DNA from 2 places in the Jeotgalibaca ciconiae genome. Region 1 is predicted to be linked to the other one. Evidence: a T-box and tRNA genes for the amino acid it is inferred to sense, from the RefSeq annotation. Region 1 holds a T-box; the other holds one or more tRNA genes.
What was found. A T-box is a leader RNA that pairs with one kind of tRNA and senses whether it is charged. The one in region 1 lies ahead of tyrS (tyrosine--tRNA ligase), so its partner is inferred to be a tRNA-Tyr.
Positions count from the first base shown of each region.

Region 2: it has a tRNA-Tyr gene. The T-box ahead of tyrS (tyrosine--tRNA ligase) is inferred to sense a tRNA for this amino acid. The anticodon was not compared.

Region 1 covers NZ_CP034465.1:818,748-826,285, forward strand. Annotated here, with positions in the region: gene metG (methionine--tRNA ligase) at 1-729, opposite strand, end outside; gene EJN90_RS03835 (MerR family transcriptional regulator) at 828-1,589, opposite strand; gene EJN90_RS03840 (C40 family peptidase) at 1,923-3,260, opposite strand; T-box leader at 3,533-3,738, shown strand; gene tyrS (tyrosine--tRNA ligase) at 3,802-5,067, shown strand; gene EJN90_RS03850 (GNAT family N-acetyltransferase) at 5,070-5,573, shown strand; gene EJN90_RS03855 (hypothetical protein) at 5,625-5,993, opposite strand; gene EJN90_RS03860 (DsbA family oxidoreductase) at 5,998-6,855, opposite strand; gene EJN90_RS13850 (hypothetical protein) at 6,848-7,006, opposite strand; gene EJN90_RS03865 (hypothetical protein) at 7,032-7,211, opposite strand; gene EJN90_RS03870 (NAD(P)H-dependent oxidoreductase) at 7,222-7,538, opposite strand, start outside.
Region 2 covers NZ_CP034465.1:1,266,581-1,274,118, forward strand. Annotated here, with positions in the region: gene EJN90_RS05845 (glycoside hydrolase family 3 protein) at 1-242, opposite strand, end outside; gene EJN90_RS05850 (PLP-dependent transferase) at 373-1,461, opposite strand; gene EJN90_RS05855 (MalY/PatB family protein) at 1,458-2,654, opposite strand; gene EJN90_RS05860 (5-methyltetrahydropteroyltriglutamate--homocysteine S-methyltransferase) at 2,664-3,812, opposite strand; T-box leader at 3,888-4,118, opposite strand; tRNA gene EJN90_RS05865 (tRNA-Leu) at 4,323-4,406, opposite strand; tRNA gene EJN90_RS05870 (tRNA-Cys) at 4,446-4,516, opposite strand; tRNA gene EJN90_RS05875 (tRNA-Gln) at 4,523-4,594, opposite strand; tRNA gene EJN90_RS05880 (tRNA-His) at 4,605-4,677, opposite strand; tRNA gene EJN90_RS05885 (tRNA-Trp) at 4,690-4,760, opposite strand; tRNA gene EJN90_RS05890 (tRNA-Tyr) at 4,775-4,855, opposite strand; tRNA gene EJN90_RS05895 (tRNA-Phe) at 4,860-4,932, opposite strand; tRNA gene EJN90_RS05900 (tRNA-Asp) at 4,977-5,049, opposite strand; tRNA gene EJN90_RS05905 (tRNA-Val) at 5,052-5,124, opposite strand; tRNA gene EJN90_RS05910 (tRNA-Glu) at 5,210-5,281, opposite strand; tRNA gene EJN90_RS05915 (tRNA-Ile) at 5,292-5,365, opposite strand; tRNA gene EJN90_RS05920 (tRNA-Gly) at 5,378-5,448, opposite strand; tRNA gene EJN90_RS05925 (tRNA-Asp) at 5,450-5,525, opposite strand; tRNA gene EJN90_RS05930 (tRNA-Met) at 5,617-5,689, opposite strand; tRNA gene EJN90_RS05935 (tRNA-Ser) at 5,720-5,809, opposite strand; tRNA gene EJN90_RS05940 (tRNA-Glu) at 5,864-5,935, opposite strand; tRNA gene EJN90_RS05945 (tRNA-Ser) at 5,971-6,060, opposite strand; tRNA gene EJN90_RS05950 (tRNA-Ile) at 6,102-6,175, opposite strand; tRNA gene EJN90_RS05955 (tRNA-Met) at 6,220-6,293, opposite strand; tRNA gene EJN90_RS05960 (tRNA-Pro) at 6,327-6,400, opposite strand; tRNA gene EJN90_RS05965 (tRNA-Arg) at 6,413-6,486, opposite strand; tRNA gene EJN90_RS05970 (tRNA-Leu) at 6,497-6,582, opposite strand; tRNA gene EJN90_RS05975 (tRNA-Gly) at 6,623-6,694, opposite strand; tRNA gene EJN90_RS05980 (tRNA-Thr) at 6,702-6,774, opposite strand; tRNA gene EJN90_RS05985 (tRNA-Leu) at 6,796-6,877, opposite strand; tRNA gene EJN90_RS05990 (tRNA-Lys) at 6,908-6,980, opposite strand; tRNA gene EJN90_RS05995 (tRNA-Val) at 7,053-7,125, opposite strand; rRNA gene rrf (5S ribosomal RNA) at 7,234-7,349, opposite strand; rRNA gene EJN90_RS06005 (23S ribosomal RNA) at 7,446-7,538, opposite strand, start outside.

The DNA of each region.
Region 1 (7,538 bases):
TAATGCATCGATCCATACATAAACGACATGCTTCGGATTGCTCTTCACTGGCACTCCCCATGAGAATGTTGTCCGGGAAACTGCTAAATCTTCCAGTCCTGGTTTGATAAAGTTGTTTACCATTTCATTTTTACGTGATTCCGGCTGAATAAAATCTGGATGGTCTTCATAATATTGCAACAAACGGTCTGCATATTTACTCATGCGGAAGAAGTAAGATTCTTCTTTAACAAGTTCCACTTCATGTCCACTTGGTGCAATTCCGCCCGTCACTTTTCCATTTTCATCACGGAACACTTCGGATAGTTGTGTTTCTGTAAAGTATTCTTCATCAGAAACGGAATACCAGCCTTCATATTCTCCAAGGTAAATATCTCCTTGTTCCACCAAGCGTTCGAAAATCATTTGAACTGCTTTGACATGAGGCTTATCAGTTGTTCGAATAAATTGATCATTCGAGATTTCCAGTGTTTTCCAAAGCTTTTTAATATCTGCAGCCATGCCATCTACATATTTTTGTGGACTTATGCCCATCTCAGCCGCTTTTTTTTCAATTTTTTGTCCATGTTCATCTGTTCCAGTTAAGTAATGAACATCATATCCTTGTAAACGTTTATAGCGCGCCATTGCATCACATGCAACAGTCGTATAAGAGTTTCCAATATGTAATTTCCCACTTGGATAATAAATAGGCGTGGTAATATAGAACGTTTCTTTTTCTTTAAACACGAATGAGTGCCTCCTTAGAAGTTTGCAAGTTTTAAATTTGTTTTCAGCAAACTTGCATATACGCCCTATTCTACCATAAAATCCCTTCTATGGATGCTTTATTTTTGAGTATAATCATAGATTGCATCACGCAAGAATTGTGCCGCTCCACTTCCAGCTGGTCCATCATAATATTTCCTGAAACGTTCATCCATGACGTACATATCACTTAGTCCTCGTTGCGCTTCTTCAGAGTACGATGGCCACGTATAAGTCAGCCATTTTTTATGTAATTCGACCACTTCAACTGCTTCTTCGCCAGCGATATCTTGTGTCTTCATAGCATTTTTCAGTTTTTCTAAAATATCTGCCGCCATTTCCTGCATTTCGTTATATTGTTTTTCCGTTAAATTGGCAAATTTTTTGTTTGATTTTTCTACGGTTTCTTTTCCATAACGCTCTCTAATTTCTTCCCCGTATTTCTCTTCATTTTCTGCTAATTGTTTTTGTTTAAATCCTTCAAATTTTTCTTTATCGGTCATTTTTATCGTTCCTTTCTTACTTGCTAATGTTTTATCGATTGTCTGCAGTAGTTGATCCAGTTGTTGCCTTTTTGCCAGCAGCTGTTTTCTATGATTTTTTAAAGACGTTACGCTATCAAAGTTGTCATCATCCAAAATATTTTTTATTTCTTCCAACGGCAGTTCCAACTCCCTGAAAAATAGAATCTGTTGCAATCTTTCAATTTCTTCCTCTCCATAAATACGATAGCCGGAAGAATTAACTCGCTTTGGTTTCAATAAATTGATTGAGTCATAATAACGAAGCGTGCGGCTGCTGACAGAAGCTAACTGACTTAATTTTTTGATGGTATATTCCATTCACGTACCTCCCTATTGCTATAATAGACCTTTACGTAACGTCAAGGTCAAGTGTTTTGAAAAAAATTATTATGAAATTTTGTAATTAGATGGATTATTCCGTCTAGTGAGTTGCAGTTTGAGCAGCATTAGATGGAATTACATTCTATTCTCATCTAGTGGATTCCCGAAAATGATACTACTGAACGGAATAACAGTTTTTTCCGTCTAGTGGCGACTTTAAAGGGGCTTCAGTGGATTAAATACTCTCTTACTACTTGAGGTAGACTAAAATACTGGAGACAGAAAAAAGACAGCTCCGGAGAACTGTCTTTTGTTTATTATTCATTTAAATTATCTTGCTACGCGAACAGCGAAGCTTGGAGTGAAGTATTGTGTACTGTTTACTTCTACAACGCCGCCTTCGTCAGGAGCATGGATGTATTGACCATTTCCTAGAGCGATTGCCACATGATATGGGCTGCCTTTTGGTCCCCAGAATAGTAGGTCACCAGCTTGTGCTTGTGATACAGAGATTTGTGTTCCCGCATATTGTTGAGGACCTGTCCAGCCGCCAATTTCGATTCCGTATGCTTCACGGAATACATATGCTGTAAATCCAGAACAGTCAAAACCACTTGGTGTTTTTCCACCCCACACATAAGGTACGCCTAGATATTTATAGGCTACACTAACTACATCACCAGTTGGCGCTGAAATTGTCGGAGCAGCTGGCTTTTCTTCAACTTTTTCAACAGGAGTTGAAGGAGCTGGTGCTGAAGGTTGTGAAACCTCAGTCGTTACCTCAGTATTCACTGTAGTATTTGTAGTATTGTTCGTTTGTGTTGGCGCTGTTACTGTTGGAGTTTGGTTTGATGCAACTTCAACTACTGACTCTTGTGCAGCTTCTTCAGCAGCTTTAGCTGCTTCAGCTTCTGCTAATAATGCAGCTTCCGCTGCAGCAATTGCTGCTTCTTCTGCAAGCCTTTGACGTTCTGCTTCTTCAGCAGCACGACGATCAGCTTCTTCTTTTTCTGCGATAGATCTTTGACGATCTTCTTCTGCAGTTGCTTTTTCAGCACTTAAAGCAGCTAATGCACTTTCTTGCTCAATATTTTTTACTTCTAATTGCCCTTTTAATTCTTCAAGCTCATATGTCATTGACATAATATCATTTAACTTTTCTTCAGATTCGACTTTTTTATCTTCCACTGCTTGTTGATCTTGAACTTGTTGCTCTACTAAATCTTTGTTAGCAGAAACCATTGTTGTAACTACGTCTACTCGAGAGATTAAGTCTGTCAAAGATTCTGAAGCAAAAATAAAGTTCATATAATTTGTGTTTGATCCATTTACTTGAACTGAACGAGCTTGTTCTTTCAATTGGCCTTCACGTTGATCGATAATTTGTTGTAATTGTGCAATTTCTTCTTTCAGTAAATCAATTTCTTCGTTTGTTGCCAGACGTTGATTTAATAATTCTGATGCACGATCTTCAGCTGCTGTAATTTCAGCTTGTACTTCTGCAAGCACAGCTGCTGCAGAATCAACACGATTAGATAGTTCGTTAACTTTCTGTTCTTGTTCTTCAATTTTATCAGTTAGTTCATCAGCAGATGCCGCATATGGCGCTACAAAAGTTGCTGAAAGGATTGAACTAGTTAAAATAAGAGTAGCAAGTTTCTTTTTCAAGTCGATTCCTCCGTTTTTCTTTACGCTTTATTTAAAACTTTAATGTTCATTTATATTTTTTTAAGAGTTTCTTTACTATTTTTCTCAACGTTGAAATCATATCACAGTTTATTTGTGAAAAATCACTTTTCGACAACTTGTAGCTGCTTTGTAACAGAACTGTAATGATAACCGACATATGTTTCAAATTCACTCGTAGTTAGAAATATCGGTGAGACTATATTGACTTTTTTTCTGTACTTGACTATACTGATTTCAATAATTAAAAACAATGATAAGCATTGAAGGAACGCAGTAGAAATAAGGTTTTGCATAATAGAGAGCCAGGATTGGTGGAAACTGGTACACCCTTATCTTGAATTACATTCCCGAGCTTCTTTTAAAAGCGCGTGACATACGATACATGTTAGAGTGGTTTCATTATTCATTTTTTAATGAAACAATTTGGGTGGTAACACGGTGAATAATCGTCCCTGATGAAGACAATTGTCTTTGTCAGGGATTTTTTTATTTATAAAATAAAGGAGATGCAACAATGGAAATGAGAAATATTATTGATGAATTACAATGGCGCGATGCGATTAACCAACAAACAGATGAGGAAGGTCTTCGTGAATTAATCGAAAAGAAAAGCATCGGATTGTATTGTGGAATCGATGCAACTGGATCCAGCATGCATATTGGGCACTTGATACCTTTCATGATTCTAAAAAGATTTCAGTTAGCTGGTCATAAGCCCGTTATTCTTATTGGTGGTGCAACTGGTTCAATTGGGGATCCAAGTGGGAAATCTGAAGAACGTACTTTGCAATCAGAAGAAACGGTTGCATATAATGCTGAACAAATTACAAAACAAATGAAAAATTTGTTTCGAGCTGGAGAAGAAGATTCTGAAATACGTTTAGTTAACAACTTGGATTGGACAAAAAATCTGTCTTTATTAGATTTTTTACGTGATTTTGGAAAGAATTTTAATATTAACACCATGCTTGCAAAAGACATTGTTGCAAGCCGCTTGGAAACAGGAATCTCGTTCACTGAATTCTCATACCAAATCCTTCAATCCATGGATTACTTGCACCTATACCGCAATTTGGATGTTCAATTACAAGTCGGCGGTGCAGACCAATGGGGTAATATTACAGCTGGACTAGAGCTTATTCGAAAAAAAGAAGGTGCAGAAGCAGAAGCCTTTGGATTAACAATTCCACTGATGTTAAAAGCAGATGGGACGAAATTTGGTAAGACTGCTGGCGGAGCAGTTTGGTTAGATCCAAAACAAACAACACCCTATGAATTTTACCAATTTTGGGTAAACCAAGACGACCGCGATGTTGTGAAATACTTAAAATTCTTTACCTTCTTAACGAAGGAAGAAATCAATGCTCTAGCAGAAAAAGTGGCAACAGAGCCTCATAAGCGTGAAGCACAAAAAACATTAGCTGCTGAAATGACAAAATTTGTTCACGGCGAAAAGTCATTAGAAGATGCATTAAAAATTACCGATGCATTATTTACGGGTGACGTTTCTCAACTTTCTGCTGATGAAATCGAACAAGGTTTCAAAAATATGCCTACATTTGAATCGGCTTTAACGGAACAAGAATTAGTTACTTGGTTAGTAGATACCGGTATTGAGCCTTCTCGCCGTCAATCCAGAGAAGATATTAAGAATGGTGCTATCTCTATTAATGGTGAGAAAATTACTGATTTAGAATTTGTTATCACTGCGGAAAACTCATTTGAAAATCGTTTTATTATCGTTCGCCGCGGCAAGAAAAAATACTTCCTTGTAAAGTTGGTGTAATCATGACTGCTACTCTAGAGCTAATAGCTGTACGAGACACGCTGCAAGCAGAAGATCTTGCTGAATTGGCGCACACAATTTGGCATGAATACTATTTACCACTTTTAGGACAAGAGCAAGTCAGCTATATGTTAAAAACGTTTCAATCGACAGAGAAAATCATCGCAGATATTGCTGAGAATAAGGTGGAATACTTCATTATAGAAGCTGATGAAAAAGAAATTGGCTATGCTGGAATCGAATGGCAGGAAGATAGCCTCTTTATTAGTAAGCTCTACCTATTAAAGGAAGCGCGCGGTAAGGGTTATGCCTATCAACTTATACAGACCTTTATCCAAAAGGCCAAAGAACGCAGCAAAAAAACAATGACACTGACCGTGAATAAAGATAATAAAGATTCTATTCGTTTTTATGAAAAGGTTGGCTTTAAGCGCATCGATTCAGTTGTTTCTCCTATTGGAAACAACTTTGTAATGGATGATTATATTTATGAATATGTGCTTTAATAATAAAACGAAGCGGAGCGGAGCAAGTAATATGCTCCGCTCCGCTTCGTTTTATTTTCCTATTTTCTCTTTAATCGCTCTTCGCTTGGTTTTTATCAATACATTTAGGAGGATCAAGATTATGCCTACGGTTAGCATAATGACAACGTTTGTGGCATTCAGCAACTGTAACAGGAAAACAGCTACCCCATAAATTAAAATGGTGATTAAATTCAGTTTTTCTTCCCAATCATCTGTTTTTGGATAATCTTTCGAAATTTTTACAAAAAGAAAGTGAATCAAATAAAAACCAGCTAAAGCAATAAAAATGAATAGTGAGTTTTCATAATCGCCTAACAAGTAGCCGAAGTACCGCTTTAACAGTATACTAAACACCAGAAAAATGGATTGAAGAAGATTTTCTTTTTCTTTTATCGTCATAGTTTCATCCTTGCTCTGCTTTATAATAACCCTGGCCAAGCAGTTTCCCTTGTTGATAATTTTCTTTTCCAACAGTTAATTCAACAAAGCTTTCAACTTCTGTTTCAGACAAGTTATATAAGATTTCGATTTCTCGATTCAACATGAGCGGTGTATCTTTCATTAATATATCCAAACTTGGCACAGGGTCAGGTATTAGGTTCACTTCTGGTAATGCTTGCTTCAATGCCTCCACTAAAGCTTCAAGTGGTTGCGCTCCAACGATTTTCAATCCTTGGCTCTGTTCATTCACTAACACAATACTTGGAAAACCAGATATAGTTAAGGCGCTAGCAAGACCTAAATCACCATTCAACAGCGTCCTGCCTTCAAATGAGTCGGCTTGTTCAGCAATCAATTCGCTATCTAAATCCATTTCTTCTAAAATCCCTTTTAAAACTTCTTCTTTGGAAATATCTTGATTCCATAACATAACCGTTTCACGAAGTTTTCGTAAAAATAGTTGTGCTTTTTCCGGATGGTCTCTTTCTACAATTTGGTATACTTGGGAACTTGGAAAAGAGGAAGAGATTGGCTCATCCAACCAAATTCGTCCGTCAATGACCATTCTCGAATAGTCACCGATTTCACGCCAATGCTTCGCCACATCAACAGCGTCCGTAATACCATTTGCTCCATCTCCGCCAAACGTTTCCCATTTTTCAATCATGCCACCCATAATCGTGGTATCATTCGCAATATACTTCGCATATTGATAACGAAACTTTCTCAAAGTTGGTTCAAAAACCCAACAAAAAGAACACAGCGGATCGGTTCCATAATATAAATCTACTTTTGGTATCTGTCCGATTTCATTATTCATCTTTTTTTCCTACTTCATTTTGTTTTTTTTCTTTCGGATTTTTGGCCGCTGATCCACAAATACCTGTTATCGGATCGCAATACGCTCCCTCATCCATTGAATCGTTCACGATTTCAATAAATGTGAATGTTTTTTTCTTTTCCTCTTCCATAATCAATCATCATCCTTTCTGACTATCAGCCCCACTCTTTGGGACTCCACATCCGTCCGTCAATCTCGCCTTGAGTTTGCTCAATTCGCTTGTATTGCTCATTAATCAGTTTTGCGAATTCTTGAAATAGGGCGGTCTGTCGGTAATCCTTGCTTCGTTCTTCTAATAGCTTTATTTGGTTAAGCATCCAGTCTTTTTGTTCCATCATTTTTTCCTCACAACTCTTCTAGCTCTTGAAGTGTAAATAATAAATCATCTAACTGTTCTCGGTTCTCTTCCATTTGTTCAATCAATAATTCAATTAATTGCTGGTCTTCTTCTGAAAAATCTTTTTTACCATAGGTTCTTAATTCTTGTTTGAACCACTGCTCTCTTGCAACTAACGAATCATCATTCTGATTCGTTAAGTATTGACGATATCGAATCAACAAGGCTTTTTTTTCCGACTCAGACAAATAGTCAAAACGTGCAAGTAATAAAACAGGCAAATAAATCATTCCACACTTATTCGCTACCGCTTCAAATGGGCGCA
Region 2 (7,538 bases), 450 kb from region 1:
TTCTCTTCAAGAGATAGGTCTTCTAAAATCACTTGAGCACGGTCCTCATTGTTATTTTCAGGATCCGTTGTTTCTTTTGATTCAACTGATTCTGATGATTCATCTTCAATCGAACTTTCTACCGATGAGATAGTTGAACTACTTTGTTCATTACTAGAATCATCTCTTTGACAACCAGCTAAGAAAAATAGCAAAAGAATAAGTAAAAGAAAATATTGACTGCGATGATCGTTCTTTTTCATTTAAACCACTCCTCATTATAGTAAGGACAACATCTATTTACAGTACTACGATAACTTTTTTTCACTTAGAACACCAGTAAATCAGTCAAAAAAATAGACCAACGAATCTCTCGAGACGCTGGTGTATTCTTTACTTGCTTTCTAGTGCTTGCTTTAAATCTTCCACTAAATCATCTGCATCTTCAATCCCAACCGAAATTCTCAATAAATCCTCTGTTAATCCATAAGATTCTCTCAGTTCTTTCGGTACATCTGCATGTGTCTGAGTAGTAGGATAAGTAATCAAACTTTCCACACCGCCAAGACTTTCTGCAAAAGTAAATACCTTAATCGATGATAAAACAGAAGCAACTCGCTCTTCTTCCTGAAGTCGAATGCTGATCATAGCACCTTTTCCAGGATACAGAACTTCTTTTATTTGTGGATGTTTTTTTAATGCATCAACAATCTTCTGCGCGTTACTCTCTTGACGATCTAACCGCAAAGGCAAAGTTTTCAAACTACGAATGAACAACCAACAATCAAAAGCTGACAAAGTAGGTCCAGTTGTATTTGAGAGCCACTGTAACTTTTCCCCAATCGTTTCATCGTTTGTTACAACAACTCCTGCAAGTACATCATTGTGTCCCGTTAAATATTTTGTTCCAGAATGAACGACGATTTGAGCGCCTAATTCAAGTGGACGTTGTCTCAAAGGAGTTAAGAAAGTGTTGTCAACAATCAGTATGGCATCTACTTCCTTTGCGAGTACACTCACTTTTTCCAAATCAATTTCTTGCATTAATGGATTCGTGGGAGTTTCTACAAAAACAGCATCAATTTCTGAGGTCAATAGATTTTTCAAATCTTCCAAGCTAGTAAAATAATGAAATTTTGCAATCCTTTTATCTTCAAGTTCTTTAAAATAACGAAAACTTCCGCCATACAAATCCCTCGATACTAAAAACTCAGATCCTGCGGGAAATAATTGAAAGACTAGTTGAATCGCACTCATGCCAGAACTGGTAGCAACTGCCTGTGTCCCTCCCTCTAATACAGAGAGTCCTTTTTCTAAAATATCTCTCGTCGGATTATTGGTTCTCGTATAATCATAGCCCGTACTCTGCCCTAATCCCGGATGAGCAAAGGTAGACGATAAATAAATAGGAGGACTCACAGCGCCTGTCGTTGGATCTTCATGATTTCCTATCTGTGCCAAAAAAGTATTAAAATTACTCAATTAAACTCCCCCTCATAACTCTCTAACGCCTCCACCAACTGATCGACTGCTTGTTTCAATATTGTCGGTGTCGTTGCCAAATTCAGCCGAATGAAACCTTCACATTCTTCAGAAAACCATTCGCCATAGTCAACCGCTAGCTGTGCCTTTTTTTGTACAATTTCTTTTATTTTTTTTCTAGGAATAACCGTCGTTAAATCAATCCAAGCGAGATAGGTTCCCTCTAATGGAGATACTATAATGGCTGGAAACTTCTTGAGACGATTAATTAATATTTCATAATTTAAACGAATGACCCCTAACAAACCATCCAGCCATTCTTCTCCTGTTTCATAGGCTGTCTGACCTGCCAGCTGACCTAACAAATTATTTTCCGTTTGTTGATAAAATATAATCCGCTGATCAAACTGTCTTCGTAATTTATCATCAGGGATGATAATGTGTGAATGTAATAAACTTGCTAAGTTAAAAGTTTTAGATGGTGCATTACAAAGAATCAAACAATCATGAAAACTACCATCAGCAATATTCAAGGTCGATACAAACTTCTTGTTTCCAACTCCAAAATCCTGATGAATTTCATCGGCAATTACTAACACACCATGCTTTTTACAAAGTGACAAAACTTCCAACAATTCATCCTCATCCCATATTCTTCCCACTGGATTATGAGGTGAACAAAGTATAAACAACTTTGGCTTTTCGACTCTTAATTTTTCTTCAAAATCTTTTAAATCAAATCGATACTGCCCATTTTCAGATTTTAAAGGAGAAACGACTAATTTTCTTTCCGTATCTTTAACAGCATGGAAGAATGGATAATATACTGGCGGTTGAATAAGCACTCCGTCGCCTTTTTCAGAAAAACATTGGATTAAATGATAAAGGGATTGTACAACGCCAGTTGAGAAGCGAAGCCACTCTTTTTGAAGATGAATATTATGACGCTTTTCTTGCCAAGCTGAAAAAGAACGAAAGTAATCTGCATTATCTAGAGAGTAACCAAAAACCCCATGTTGGATTCGATTAATTAGTGCATTTGTCACAGTTTCTGGCGTTTGAAACTCCATATCTGCGACCCACAGCGGCAGTAAATCAGCATCTTCAAATCGTTCTTCTAAGGCGTCCCATTTCAAAGATTCTGTATTACGACGCTCTTTTTGATAGCGATCAACAAATGCATCAATAGCCATATTCTCTACCTACTCTCCCCATACTTCTTGTGCGATTGATTTCACTAGAGCAATTTTAGCCCATTGTTGTTCCTCAGTAATAATATTTCCCTCTTCGGTTGAAGCAAAGCCACATTGTGGACTTAACGCTAATTGATTTAAATCAATATATTGCGCTGCTTCATGAATACGATTAATAATTGTTTGACGGTCCTCGAGTTCTCCATCTTTTGAGGTAATCAAACCTAATACAACCAACTTATCTGGACTGACTAATTTTAATGGTTCGAATCCACCTGAACGATCAGAATCATACTCTAAATAATAAGCATGTACATTTTCTTTATTAAACAAAGGATCCGCTACAAAATCGTATGGACCAGCAGAAGCATATGTAGAATGGTAATTTCCACGACAAACATGTGTATTCACAATTAAGTCATCTGGAAGCCCGTCAATCACTGCATTATTAACGGATAAGTACAATTCCTTAGAAGCGATGCGAACGTCTAATTCTGTTTGTCCTTCTGGAACTGGGATTCCTGCTGGAAGTGGTGCAACTAACATTCCCCAAGTACAGTCGTCTAACTGAATTGAACGTGCTCCTTCGTTGTAAATATCTAAAATAACTTGTTTGTATGCAGCAACTAAGTCTGCTATCAGTTCTTCATTTGTAGCGTAGAATTTTCGAACGTCTTCTAAATTGTCATCTCGGAATAATTCCACCAAGATTTGTGCAGGCGCGGGAATTGTCTGTTTTACTTGTATACCCTTACTCACATGGTCACGAACAAATTTGTAATCCTCTACAAAGGGATGATTCTCGCAACTAATTTTTCCGCTTATCGTTACTGTTCCTGGACGGGTCTCTTCACCATGAAATAAATAACCCTGTGCTGGAATTTTAAACTCTACTCCTTGTAATCCCCAGAAAAAGTCTAAATGCCACCAGCTGCGGCGAAATTCTCCGTCACTAACGGCTTTCAATCCTGCTTCTTCCTGCTTTTTGATTAATTTAATAATTTCTTTATCTTCTACCTCTTTTAATTCTTCCGCTGATATCTCGCCTGAATTGAATTTAACTCTTGCTTCTTTCAATTCTTCTGGTCTTAAGAAGCTTCCCACTGTATCATAGCGAAACGGAGAGATTTTACGTTCTGTAAATGTTTGTATTGTCATTTTTATTTCCTCCAATTAATGAATGTTATTTTTTTCAATAAAAAAACCGTCCCTCTGTCATACATACTTGTACAACAAAGGGACGGATTAATTCCGTGTTACCACCCTAGTTCATGTTATTCTCGCGAATAACATCTCAACGATTCCTATTGAAATCGCGCAATATAACGGTTGCGACCGTTCAAAAGGCGTGAACCTTTTTGAAAACTCAGAGCTCATCTTCACCTACTCACTCAGTACCCTTTCTCACCGAACCGGGTTCTCTTGCCTGACTTTATAAGCTACTCTTCTCTTCAACGTTTAATTTTTGTTAAAATGAAAATTCAATTAGATATAAATGAAATTATATGGTTAATAACGATAATTGTCAACCACCAAATTTTAATTTTATACTTTAATCAAATGGAGAGTATAATATCAAGCATTTCTGTTTTTTAAAAAAGAAGAAACACAAAAAGGAGTTTACACACTGAATTCAGTGTGTAAACTCCTTTCAAAACATTTTAATAATACCGGCGGCCGGGGTCGAACCGGCACGCCCTCGCGGGCACTGGATTTTGAGTCCAGCGCGTCTGCCTATTCCGCCACGCCGGCAAGATATTATTTATGCAAATTTTTCATCCCTTTTGGGAAAGGCGGTAACCGGATTTGAACCGGTGATGAAGGTTTTGCAGACCTCTGCCTTACCACTTGGCTATACCGCCGAAATACTGGGGTAGCTGGATTCGAACCAACGAATGACGGAGTCAAAGTCCGTTGCCTTACCGCTTGGCTATACCCCAATAAAAAAAGGGCGACTGATGGGAATCGAACCCACGAATGCCGGCGCCACAAGCCGGTGCGTTAACCACTTCGCCACAATCGCCACAATCCAAAACAGGGGTAGCAGGAATTGAACCCACACCAACGGTTTTGGAGACCGTTGTTCTACCTTTAAACTATACCCCTAAGGACGTAAAAAATGGAGGGGGGCAGATTCGAACTGCCGAACCCGAAGGAGCGGATTTACAGTCCGCCGCGTTTAGCCACTTCGCTACCCCTCCAAGGTGGCTTGGGACGGAATCGAACCGCCGACACCTTGAGCTTCAATCAAGTGCTCTACCAACTGAGCTACCAAGCCAAAAATATAAGGTTTACTCTGAGCTTTCACTCAATTAAAATAAACGGTTCCGACGGGATTTGAACCCGCGATCTCCTGCGTGACAGGCAGGCATGTTAACCCCTACACCACGGAACCAATGGAGGTTAACGGGATCGAACCGCTGACATCCTGCTTGTAAGGCAGACGCTCTCCCAGCTGAGCTAAACCTCCAATAAATATTAAAAAAAGAAACACGATAGACTTATGTCTAAGTATACCATACTTTTGCATCGTTAAAACGATAACTTTATGGTAATGACCCGTACGGGACTCGAACCCGTGTTACCGCCGTGAAAGGGCGGTGTCTTAACCGCTTGACCAACGGGCCTAAAAAATAATGGGCCTAAATGGACTCGAACCATCGACCTCACGCTTATCAGGCGTGCGCTCTAACCAGCTGAGCTATAGGCCCTTACTATTTAAAAGCGGGTGAGGAGAATCGAACTCCCGACAACAGCTTGGAAGGCTGTAGTTTTACCACTAAACTACACCCGCGTGGCGGTTCCGACGGGATTTGAACCCGCGATCTCCTGCGTGACAGGCAGGCATGTTAACCCCTACACCACGGAACCACTTTGCGTAAAAATATTTATTAAGAATATTCCTTGGACTAACATCCAAGTATGCTATGATTGTAAGTTATCAAACTAACAATCATGCTAATTGCGGGGGCAGGACTTGAACCTGCGACCTCCGGGTTATGAGCCCGACGAGCTGCCAACTGCTCTACCCCGCGATAATAAAAATGATAAGCCGATTAAGGCAAAGGAGGATAAGGGATTCGAACCCTTGCACGCTTTTACACGCCTGACGGTTTTCAAGACCGTTCCCTTAAGCCGGACTTGGGTAATCCTCCGAAGTAAATAATTAAAATAGCATACTTTATCATAGTTATAAACAATCATGATAATGACCCGTACGGGATTCGAACCCGTGTTACCGCCGTGAAAGGGCGGTGTCTTAACCGCTTGACCAACGGGCCTTTAAAAATGTCAATCATAATTTCATAAAAGAAAACGGAGAAGGAGGGATTTGAACCCTCGCGCCGCTATGAAACGACCTACACCCTTAGCAGGGGCGCCTCTTCAGCCACTTGAGTACTTCCCCAATCAAAGACTGATTTTCTTTGCTGCAATTTCATGCTGCAATGGACCTTGCAGGACTCGAACCTGCGACCGGACGGTTATGAGCCGTCTGCTCTAACCAACTGAGCTAAAGGTCCAGGCTCTTAAGTGTAACCTTTTCTGAACGTCCATTTTGTAAAAATAGCGGCGGAGGGGATTGAACCCACGACCTCCCGGGTATGAACCGGACGCTCTAGCCAGCTGAGCTACACCGCCAAAAAACAATAATAATGTTGAGTTATTATTAAATCGGGAAGACAGGATTCGAACCTGCGACCCCTTGGTCCCAAACCAAGTGCTCTACCAAGCTGAGCTACTTCCCGTACTAATAAAAATGCACCCAGCAGGAGTCGAACCTGCAACCGCCTGATTCGTAGTCAGGTACTCTATCCAATTGAGCTATGGGTGCATAAGAAAAATGCCGAGGATCGGGGTCGAACCGATACGGTGAAAACTCACCGCAGGATTTTAAGTCCTGTGCGTCTGCCAATTCCGCCACCCCGGCAGTATAATATTAAAATATAAGGATTCTTACTTCCTTATGAAGCGGAAGACGGGGTTCGAACCCGCGACCCCCACCTTGGCAAGGTGGTGTTCTACCACTGAACTACTTCCGCAAACAGATGCCGGCTAAAGGACTTGAACCCTCGACCCTCTGATTACAAATCAGATGCTCTACCAACTGAGCTAAGCCGGCATATATTTTTTATAAAACAAGTGCGGGTGAAGGGACTTGAACCCCCACGCCTCGCGGCGCTAGATCCTAAATCTAGTGCGTCTGCCAATTCCGCCACACCCGCGTTTCTTCTTATATTTATGATAAAAAGAAATGAGTCATGCAGGGCTCGAACCTGCGACCCTCTGATTAAAAGTCAGATGCTCTACCAACTGAGCTAATGACTCAAAGGAAATACTGTAAGCTATTCCTAAGTTCATCATGTTCGTAAGCTGCTAACGCAACAATAAGCATGACAATGGAGGTTAACGGGATCGAACCGCTGACATCCTGCTTGTAAGGCAGACGCTCTCCCAGCTGAGCTAAACCTCCATAATGTAAAAAATATGTAAACAAGAGTTCCTGAATATAATACAATATTCTGAGTTGCTCTGCAAGTAAAAACTTTAACTATAGTAAAATAATTTTAAAAACATTTTTGCGCGGCAGCGTCCTACTCTCACAAAGGGAAACCCTTCACTACAATCGGCGCTAAGAAGCTTAACTTCTGTGTTCGGGATGGGAACAGGTGTGACCTTCTTGCCATCGCCACCGCACATATCTTGTTTTCAAAGGAACTTCGTTCCCTCAAAACTGAATAGCCAACATGATCTACCGGAAAGAAACCATTCTTCCGCCTTACCGTCTGTTTCTTGGTTAAGTCCTCGACCGATTAGTACTGGTCCGCTCCACACATCGCTGCGCGTCCACTTCCAGCCTATCTACCTGATCGTCTCTCAGGGGTC